3 regions of the Pseudoalteromonas sp. BZB3 genome follow, and region 3 is predicted to be linked to each of the others. Evidence: predicted binding sites of a transcription regulator. Region 3 holds the regulator's gene; each other region holds the start of a gene.
What was found. The regulator sigma-54, encoded in region 3, starts transcription at its own class of promoters, with help from an activator protein. The targets are predictions, from matches to a motif close to GTTGGCACGNNNNTNGNNT.

Region 1: ABMY35_RS06400 (P-II family nitrogen regulator) is a predicted target of sigma-54. The motif match lies at 1,400-1,418, and genes of this name have one in related genera.
Region 2: ABMY35_RS17340 (DUF642 domain-containing protein) is a predicted target of sigma-54. The motif match lies at 1,817-1,835, and genes of this name have one in related genera.

What each region holds. Positions count from the first base shown of each region.
Region 1 is NZ_JBECOS010000008.1:153,132-156,419, reverse strand. It holds gene ABMY35_RS06405 (ammonium transporter) at 1-1,006, opposite strand, end outside; gene ABMY35_RS06400 (P-II family nitrogen regulator) at 1,018-1,356, opposite strand; gene ABMY35_RS06395 (carboxypeptidase) at 1,636-3,141, shown strand; gene ABMY35_RS06390 (hypothetical protein) at 3,259-3,288, shown strand, end outside.
Region 2 is NZ_JBECOS010000015.1:114,342-117,629, forward strand. It holds gene ABMY35_RS17335 (SulP family inorganic anion transporter) at 86-1,726, shown strand; gene ABMY35_RS17340 (DUF642 domain-containing protein) at 1,991-3,190, shown strand.
Region 3 is NZ_JBECOS010000001.1:389,162-392,449, reverse strand. It holds gene rapZ (RNase adapter RapZ) at 1-51, opposite strand, end outside; gene ptsN (PTS IIA-like nitrogen regulatory protein PtsN) at 69-521, opposite strand; gene hpf (ribosome hibernation promoting factor) at 524-811, opposite strand; gene ABMY35_RS01685 (RNA polymerase factor sigma-54) at 840-2,360, opposite strand; gene lptB (LPS export ABC transporter ATP-binding protein) at 2,408-3,133, opposite strand; gene lptA (lipopolysaccharide transport periplasmic protein LptA) at 3,136-3,288, opposite strand, start outside.

The sequences.
Region 1 (3,288 bases), on a different contig from region 3:
TGCCTAAAGCGCCACAGGTACCGTGCACAGAAATCGCACCTACTGGATCATCAATCTTAGCTTTATCAAGGAACACGATACTGAATACCACCAGTGAACCACCTAATGCGCCTAGTAATACCGCCAGTGTCGGTGATGGCGAAGCCGGTTCAGCAGTGATCACAACTAGGCCAGCTAATGCACCATTTAAAATCATAGTTAAGTCTGCTTTGCCCCAAAGTAATTTACATACTAGTAGTGCTGATATCGCACCTGCTGCTGCCGCAGCATTGGTATTCACTAAAATTTGACTCACAGCAACTGCATTTGCTTTATCTGCAATGAATAATTGCGAACCACCGTTAAAACCAAACCAACCCATCCATAAGATAAATGTACCTAGTGTTGCAAGTGGCATATTTGAACCTGGAATTGGATAAACTTCACCGTTCTTACCATATTTACCTTTACGAGCTCCTAGCAGTAATACACCCGCTAACGCCGCTGCTGCACCTGCACCATGAACAATCGCAGAACCTGCAAAATCTACAAAGCCCATTTCAGATAAGAAGCCGCCGCCCCAAGTCCAGAAGCCTTCTATTGGGTAAATTAAACCAGTTAAAACGACGGTGAATGCCAAAAAAGCCCAAAGTTTCATTCGCTCAGCGACTGCACCCGATACGATTGACATTGCCGTTGCTACAAATACAACTTGGAAGAAGAAATCAGCTTCTAATGCATGAGTTGCATCATCTGCGGCACTTCCAATAAGCGCACCAAAATTTGGTACTATGCCACCGGCTGTATTATCGACGTACATAATGTTGTAACCCACCAGCAAGAACATAGTACAAGCAATGGCATAGAGCGCGATGTTTTTTGTTAGAATTTCAGTGGTGTTTTTTGAGCGAACTAAACCCGCTTCAAGCATGGCAAAACCCGCTGCCATCCACATAACCAATACGCCAGAGATCAGAAAGTAAAAAGTATTTAAAGAGAACTTGAGTTCTATGATGCTGTTTTCCATTGTTATTGCTCCTAAATCGCTTCTTCGTCGAATTCACCAGTACGGATACGTACAATTTGGTCTAGGTCATACACAAAAATCTTACCGTCACCGATTTTTCCGGTGCGAGCGACTTCACTTAAGGTGTTAACAATACGCTCTGCGTTTTCGCTTTGTGTTGCGATTTCAACTTTGATTTTTGGAATAAAATCAACTTGATATTCAGCACCTCGGTAAAGCTCAGTGTGACCGCGTTGGCGACCAAAACCCTTTACGTCAACAACTGTCATACCTTCTACACCTAGCTCCGATAATGCTTCTCTGACTTCATCAAGTTTGAATGGCTTGATGATAGCGCTGATCATTTTCATATTGCCCCCTTCGACATTGTGATGCGTTATGTTGGCAATGAATAATCAAGCTCTATACCAAAATTAAAACTTTAAAAAATACATAAAGTTAACAATTTGAGAACATTAAAAATCAAATAAATTGCACCAGTTAAGTGCATAAACATTCAACTTGAACTGTGTTGGTGCGTCTTTTTTAAACGATCTACGCATCTATCCTAAGGAACCTTTAATTTGACTCATATTCTTTGCATATTGGCAAAATGCTGAACATTATTAATCTCAATAGAGGAGTAAGTAATGAAACTAAAAACCATCATCATCAGTGCTGCATTGCTGATCAGCCATGCGGTCAGTGCAAGTGAACATAGCCGTCAAATCGACATAGACAATCAAGTTGTCACAAAACATAAAACTAAAATTCTGGGTGAGAGAATTAATTACACTGCGACCACAGGCACTCAGCCTGTTTGGGATGAAGAAGGTCACCCGATCGCCTCTTTGCATTACACCTACTACAAGAAAAGCGATGTTAAAGATTTAAGTAAGCGCCCACTACTAATCTCATTCAATGGTGGCCCTGGTTCTGCGTCAGTATGGATGCATATTGCTTACACAGGCCCTAAAACTTTAAATATCGATACTGAAGGCTACCCAGTTCAACCGTACGGTGTACAAACTAACCCTTACTCAGTTTTAGACGTCGCTGACATTGTTTTCGTAAACCCTGTGAATACAGGCTATTCGCGAGTTTTACCAAACAAAGATGGAAAAATGCCTAGTAAAGCTGAGCAGAAAAAGCGTTTCTTTGGTGTAAATGCAGATATCAAATATCTCGCCGAATGGCTAAACACTTTTGTGAATCGCAACAACCGCTTTTTATCACCTAAGTTCTTAATTGGTGAAAGCTATGGCACAACTCGTGTGTCAGGTCTTGCTCATGAACTACAAAATAGCCAATGGATGTACTTAAATGGCGTAGTATTGGTTTCACCTACCGACATTGGCATTAAACGCCAAGGCCCTGTAAAAGCTGCAAATCGCTTACCTTACTATGCGGCGGCGGCTTGGTATCACAAAGCTTTAGCGCCAGAGCTACAAAATAAAGACTTATTAGATGTATTAGGCGAAGTTGAAACTTACACTATTAACCAATACCTACCAGCATTGGCAAAAGGTGCATTTATCAGCGATGCTGAAAAGCAACAAACAATTAAACAAGTTGCTAAGTTCAGTGGTTTATCAGAAACCTTTGTCGCTCAGAACAATTTAGATATTCCGACCAGCGCTTTTTGGAAAGAGCTGCTAAGAGACAGAGGGCAAACACTTGGCCGCTTAGATTCTCGTTATTTAGGTATTGATAAACGCGATGCAGGCAGCCGCCCTGACTACTGGCCTGAGCTAACCTCATGGCTACACTCTTTCACGCCAGCTATTAATTACTATCTACGTGAAGAGTTAAACTACAAAACCGATATTAAATACAATATGTTTGGTTCAGTGCATCCATGGGATCGGACAAACAACAACACCGGTGAGCAACTACGTTTAGCTATGGCGCAAAACCCTTACCTTAATGTATTAGTGCAAGCAGGATACTATGACGGTGCAACCAATTATTTCGATGCAAAATATACGATGTGGCAACTCGACCCGAGTGCAAAAATGCGTGACCGTTTAAGCTTTAAAGGTTATCGCTCAGGTCATATGATGTATTTACGTCGTGCTGATTTAGAGCAATCAAATCAAGACTTACGTGAATTTATTCAAAACGCCCTACCTACAGGCAAGTCAGCTAAGTACTAAAAACTTATTCCATGGCCTTATATCTTACTTATAAGGCCATGATAAAGCCCCTCCTTCATTCGCATGTCTTTAAAATTTGGGTATACTCAAAGCATTAGCGAATTTAAGGATGTTTCCATGACTGACAAATACCGTGTTGTATTTGCC
Region 2 (3,288 bases), on a different contig from region 3:
CTAACTTGTAAAAAAGTTTGTAAATCCGATAGTTAAAAAGAAAATTTGGTGTAAAATGCGTGAAATCTCGCGGTATGGAAGTTCTATGTTATCTCTATCTCGATATAAGCATATGAATTTAAAGGGCGATTTATTTGGTGGTGTGACCACTGCCATAATATCTCTCCCGCTTGCCCTCGCGTTTGGTGTTGCTTCAGGAGCCGGTGCTGAAGCAGGTATGTGGGGTGCAATTTTAGTCGGTCTTTTCGCTGCCTTATTTGGTGGTTCTACTTCCCTGATTTCTGAGCCAACTGGTCCAATGACGGTTATTATGACCGCAGTTTTGACCGCAATGATGGCTAAATATCCTGAATCGGGCCTGGCTATGGGCTTCACAGTAGTGATGATGGCCGGTGCTTTTCAAGTGTTACTAGGTACCTTAAAGCTCGGTAAATACGTAACACTAATGCCCTACTCTGTTATCTCGGGGTTTATGTCAGGTATTGGTGTTATCCTCATCATATTACAGCTTGCACCTTTATTAGGCCACCAAGCTCCCGCAGGTGGTGTAACAGGTACTTTAGGTCAGCTCCCTGAACTTCTATTAAATATTCAGTTTTCAGAGTTGTTATTAGGTGCGGCCACATTAGCAATATTGTTTTATTTCCCTAAGAAATATCGCCAATATGTGCCAGCTCAATTAGTCGCACTCGTTGCAGTGACCTTAGTTTCAGTAGTCATTTTTGATACTGATAGCATTCGTAGGATTGGTGAGATACCAAATGGCCTACCTTCTATCGTTATCCCGACTTTTACTGCCGATCAATTTCAATCAATGGTAATCGACGCCTTAGTGCTCGGGACTCTGGGTTGTATTGACACCCTATTAACTGCCGTTATAGGCGACAGCTTAACTCGAACTGAGCACGATTCTGATAAAGAGTTGAGAGGACAAGGTGTTGCAAATATTATCTCCGGCTTATTCGGTGCATTACCTGGTGCAGGTGCGACCATGGGCACAGTGGTAAATATTCAAGTCGGTGCACGTTCACCATTGGCTGGTATTTTCCGAGCGCTTATTTTAATGGCAGTTGTATTTGTAGCCGGAGGCTTAACAGAACCAATTCCATTGGCTGTTTTAGCGGGTATTGCCGTATATGTTGGTATCAACATTCTTGATTGGAGCTTTATTCAAAGAGCGCATAAATTAAGCATATCTCAAATGGCAATTATGTATGGTGTAATGTTACTCACTGTATTTGTAGATCTCATTGCCGCTGTAGGCTTAGGTGTCTTTATCTCAAATATCATGGTGATAGAGCGACTTAGCCGTGTACAATCAGAGCAAGTTAAAGCCATTAGTGACTCTGATGACGATGTTCCTATGAATAAATCAGAACAAGCATTATTTGAACAAGCGAACGGTCAACTGCTCTATTTTTACTTATCGGGTCCCATGATATTCAGTGTCTCTAAAGCCATTGCACGTCAACATCGCGATATAAGTAAATACAAAGCCATGGTTTTAGACTTAAGTGATGTGCCAATGCTTGATGTAACTGTGAGTCTAGCGCTTGAAAATGCGATTACTGATGCATTAGATGCAGACTGTAAAGTCTTTATCTTCTCGCCAAACTCAGAAACATCTGATCAACTACATCGTTTTCAAATTAACGAAAAACTTGGTGAAAATGCATTTTGTAATTCTAGAATTGATGCATTAGAACGCGCGTTGGAATCAATGTAGATTTAATCGTTTTGGCACAAAGTAGACTCTTTGTGCCAAAACGACTTTCAAAAACCTCTTCCCTTATAAATTAAAATCAAAAAACTACTAACTGGCATTTGCTTTGCTTGTATAAGCATTTGGAATATTAAATTACTGCAAAAAACGAATTATTGACTTAATTGTTTATTAATTGTTGACGAAACCTACGTAAAATACGACAATAGGATTAATTTCGCTTTCAAAGTTTGTTGTAAGCAGTTTTTAAACTTGGAGAACAACTATATGAAGTTATCTTTATTAGCAATGTCGACGCTTTTTGCAACGCAATTTGCAATGGCTGACAATTTAGTTACAAACGGCTCGTTTGAAGAAAATGTGATCAATTCTAAATGGACATTGTTGAATTCAGTTAACGGATGGGAGCGTGAAGGCGCACGTTTTGAAATTCAAACTTCAAGACTGGGCATCATTAATGCGCAAGACGGCAATCAGTACATTGAGTTAGACTCAACTGCTAACCACAGTGTATATCAAAATATTACCACTGAAGCTGGTCAAAGCTACGAAGTTTCTTTTTATTACTCTCCTCGTATACAAGGTAATAGTTCAACAAACAAAGCTGAAGTTAAATGGAATGGTCAAACTGTACTAAGCCTTAATTCTACAACTCGCGGTTGGCAGTCATTTAACGTCACTGTAACTGCTGACTCTGATTCATCTGAGTTGCGTTTTGTTGGTACAGGCAAGAACGATAGCCTTGGCGCATTCATCGACAATGTAAGTGTGACTAAAAAGCAAGCATGCCACACAGGTATTTTCGGTATTAATAATTATGGCGACCTAGAAACAGGATACGTATACAAATTCGATCTTGAATCTAAAACGTACAGTGTTGTTGCTGGCGCACAAAACACAGCATCTAACATTGCTAGCCACAACGGCAAGCTATATTTCATGGAACAATTAGATTCAAAAACTAAAGCATCTAAGCTTTGGTCTTTAGATTTAGAAACAGGTACTCAAACCGCTGAAGCAGATGCTACTTCATGGCCTATTTATCGCTCTGCAGTTACCGCTGACGGTCAGTCTTTACGTGCAACCAGCAAAACATATATGTACGACTACGATCTACAAACTGGCGAGAAAACGGTTTTAGGTAAAATGCGCTATTCTGGTGACACATTCTCACACGGTGATGTTGCCTATTCTGCAGATAACAACACGCTTTATGTGTTAACTGGCAAGTCTCTTTACACGATTGATGACAGTACTATGGCGCTGACATTAATCGGCCATCACGGAATTAATTGGGCATCTGGTTTGGCAATTTCTGACAGCGGTGCTCTATACGTATCAGGTCGTGTGTCAGGAGAAAACGCAAAAATTTACAGTGTAAATCCTCAGACAGCGGTTGCAACCTATGTGATGGATGCACCTGAACACATTAATGACTTAACGTTTGTAGACAACTACTGCAACTAAATATTCATTGGAAAATAGCTAGTTTTTACTGGCTATTTTTTTGCGCCAAATTTACCTTAAAATTCCTTTCAAAACCCTATCTATCGAGCATTAAGAGT
Region 3 (3,288 bases):
GGCAACGGATTTGCCCGACCCTGAGCGACCACTAATGATGATCAGTTCCATGGATTCCTCTCTGTTAATTAATCTTGAAGTGCAATAAGTTGATAGAGTGCCTCATCGTCTTTTGCATGACGAAGTTGCTTGCAAAACTCTTTGTTGTTTAGTTTATCAGCAATTTCAGCTAAGGTCTTTAGATGTTCTGCATTATTACCTTCAGGTACAAGCATTGCCAAGAGAATATCGACAGGTCGGTTATCTATTGCGTCAAAATCAATACCGTTTTGATTAGTCACTAAAATGGCAAAAATAGTATCAATGCCTGTAAGGCGGCCATGAGGAATAGCAATACCTTTGCCTATGCCTGTGCTACCTAGTTTTTCCCGCGTTAGGAATGCATCTAATATTTCGTGGGCGTTATGCTCTGGAAGGTGTTGGCTCGCTAATTCACTGATGTACTCTAGCGCACGTTTTTTGCTATTAAAAAGGACCGCAGCTTTACTGCAGTCCTTGTTGATAATCGAGCTAAGTTTCATGGTTAGTGTCGAGTTAATTTCTCTTTGTGTTTGATAACTTGGCGATCGAGTTTATCAACGAGTTTATCAATGGCTGCGTACATATCAGAGTGTTCATCTGAAGCGAAAATTTCACCGCCATTTAAATGAACGGTAGCTTCGGCTTTTTGTACCAGCTTCTCAACATCTAAGATCACGTGAACGTTATTAATGTGATCAAAATGCCTTTCTAGCTTTGCAAACTTCGTGTTTACATAGTCTCTTAATGAATCTGTAATTTCTACGTGACGACCAGTTAAATTTAGTTGCATAAGCATTTTCCTTCTCTTGGTTTACGTCTTAAATCAAGCTCTTACGCTGATTTGACGGTGGAATAGAGAGTGACTCGCGGTATTTTGCAATTGTACGACGTGCCACTTTGATTCCCTGTTCTGCCAATATATCTGCAATTTTGCTGTCGCTCAATGGCTTAGCTGTATTTTCTGCAGCAATTAGCTTTTTGATCAATGCTCTAATCGCAGTCGATGAGCATTCACCTCCGTTTTCAGTGCTTACGTGACTTGAGAAGAAGTACTTCAACTCAAAAATGCCACGGGGTGTATGCATGTACTTCTGAGTGGTGACACGAGAAATGGTAGACTCGTGCATCTCGACCATCTCAGCAACATCATTCAAAACCATAGGCTTCATTGCCTCAGGTCCATGTTCAAAGAATGCCTGTTGTTGTTGCACAATGCAATTGGTAACTTTCATTAAAGTGTCATTACGGCTTTCTAAGCTCTTAATAAACCATTTTGCTTCTTGTAGGTGAGAGCGAATGAATTGGCTGTCAGTGCTTGATTTTACTGAGCGTGACATTGCCGCATAATGATCATTAACCCTAATTTTAGGCATACATTCAGGGTTTAGCTCAACAACCCAGCGACCTTTTACTTTTTTCACCGACACATCAGGAATAACATACTCAGATTCTTCACGAATAATGCTGGCGGCAGGTTTAGGATTAAGGCTGTGAATGAGTGTCATCACTTCTTTTAACTCAGGCTCTTTGAGCTTGGTCTTTTTCATGATAGTGCGGTAATCACGGCTAGCAAGTAGATCAATATGCTCGCTTAACACCATTTTTGTTTCGCTAATGAATGGCGTATCAGCCTCAAACTGGTTAAGTTGAATACATAAGCATTCTTGTAATGATCGAGCCGCAATACCGATAGGGTCAAAGAGTTGAATACGCTTTAATACAGCCTCAACTTCATCGAGTTCAATTAATTCTTCGTCATTACCTTCATTGATGCTTTCTAAGAGTTCTTCGGTACTGACGGTAAGTAAGCCTGCGTCATCAACGGCTTCAACAATGGCAACGGCAATGGCTTTATCGGTTGGGCTGAATGGCGTGAGTTCTAATTGCCACATTAAATATTCGTGTAATGTTTCAGTGGTCTCACCCTGATAAACCGTTTCGTCTTCAGGCATAGGGCCGCTACTGGTGCTCGGTGCTGCACTCATGTACTCGTCCCATGTCACATCCATCGCGAGATCGTCACTGACAGTGTCTTTACTCAGTGCTGCATCGCTATCGAGTTCGTAATCGCTGGTCGGTTCATCACCGTGACCATCATCAGTAGAATTAGAGAGTTGCTCGCTAGAGTCAGTGTCTTTGGTCGCTTTGTCTGAATCATTGCCATCAGTACTTGGCTCTAATTCCGACTCATCTACTTCGAGTAAAGGGTTGCTATCCAGCGCTTCTTGGATCTCTTGCTGTAGATCAAGTGTGCTCAATTGCAGCAAGCGAATTGCTTGTTGCAATTGTGGTGTCATGGTTAGTTGCTGCCCCATGCGCAGCTGTAGCGATTGCCTCATGTATTTCTAACAATCCTTTTTGTTATTTGGATTATGTCTTGCTTTAACTATAGACGGAATTGTTCACCTAGGTAGACGTCTCTTACGGTTTGATCAGCTAAAACTGACTCAGGCGTACCTGACGCGATTAATTCACCATGTGAAACAATATAAGCTTTCTCACAAACATCAAGGGTTTCTCTTACATTGTGATCTGTAATGAGGACACCAATGCCGCGGTTTTTTAAATGCTCAACAATTTTCTTTATATCTAACACCGAAATCGGATCAACGCCAGCAAAAGGCTCGTCTAAAAGAATAAATTTAGGGTTTGCGGCTAAAGCGCGAGCAATTTCAACTCGGCGACGCTCACCACCTGATAAAGCCATGCCCTGACTGTCCCGAATATGTTGAATATTAAACTCATCCAGTAAGTCGTCTAAAGTTTGCTCTCTTTGTACTTTATTGAGGTCTTTACGGGTCTCTAAAATAGCCATTAAGTTTTGATAAACAGTCAACTTTCTGAAGATTGAGGACTCTTGAGGCAGATAACCAATGCCCATGCGTGCTCTACTGTGCATAGGTAGCAAAGTGATATCTTCATCATCTATTGTGACTTTGCCTTTATCGCTAGGCACAAGACCAACGATCATGTAAAAACTGGTGGTTTTACCTGCGCCATTAGGACCGAGAAGACCAACAATGCTTCCGGCTTCCACACTTAGGCTGACATTTTTTACGACTTGGCGGCCTTTGTAGCTTTTTGCTAGGGCTGTGGCAGTTAACACACTCATGCTCATTGACCTTGTTCAGGGTTAGACTTTGATGCTTTTTTCTCTGGTATCAATACCGTGTGAACACGTTGCTGATTTTGTTCGTTTCGCTCAGCACTGATCAGTTGCTTCTCGATGTCATAAATAATCGCTTCAGCTTTTGTACTTTGACCTCC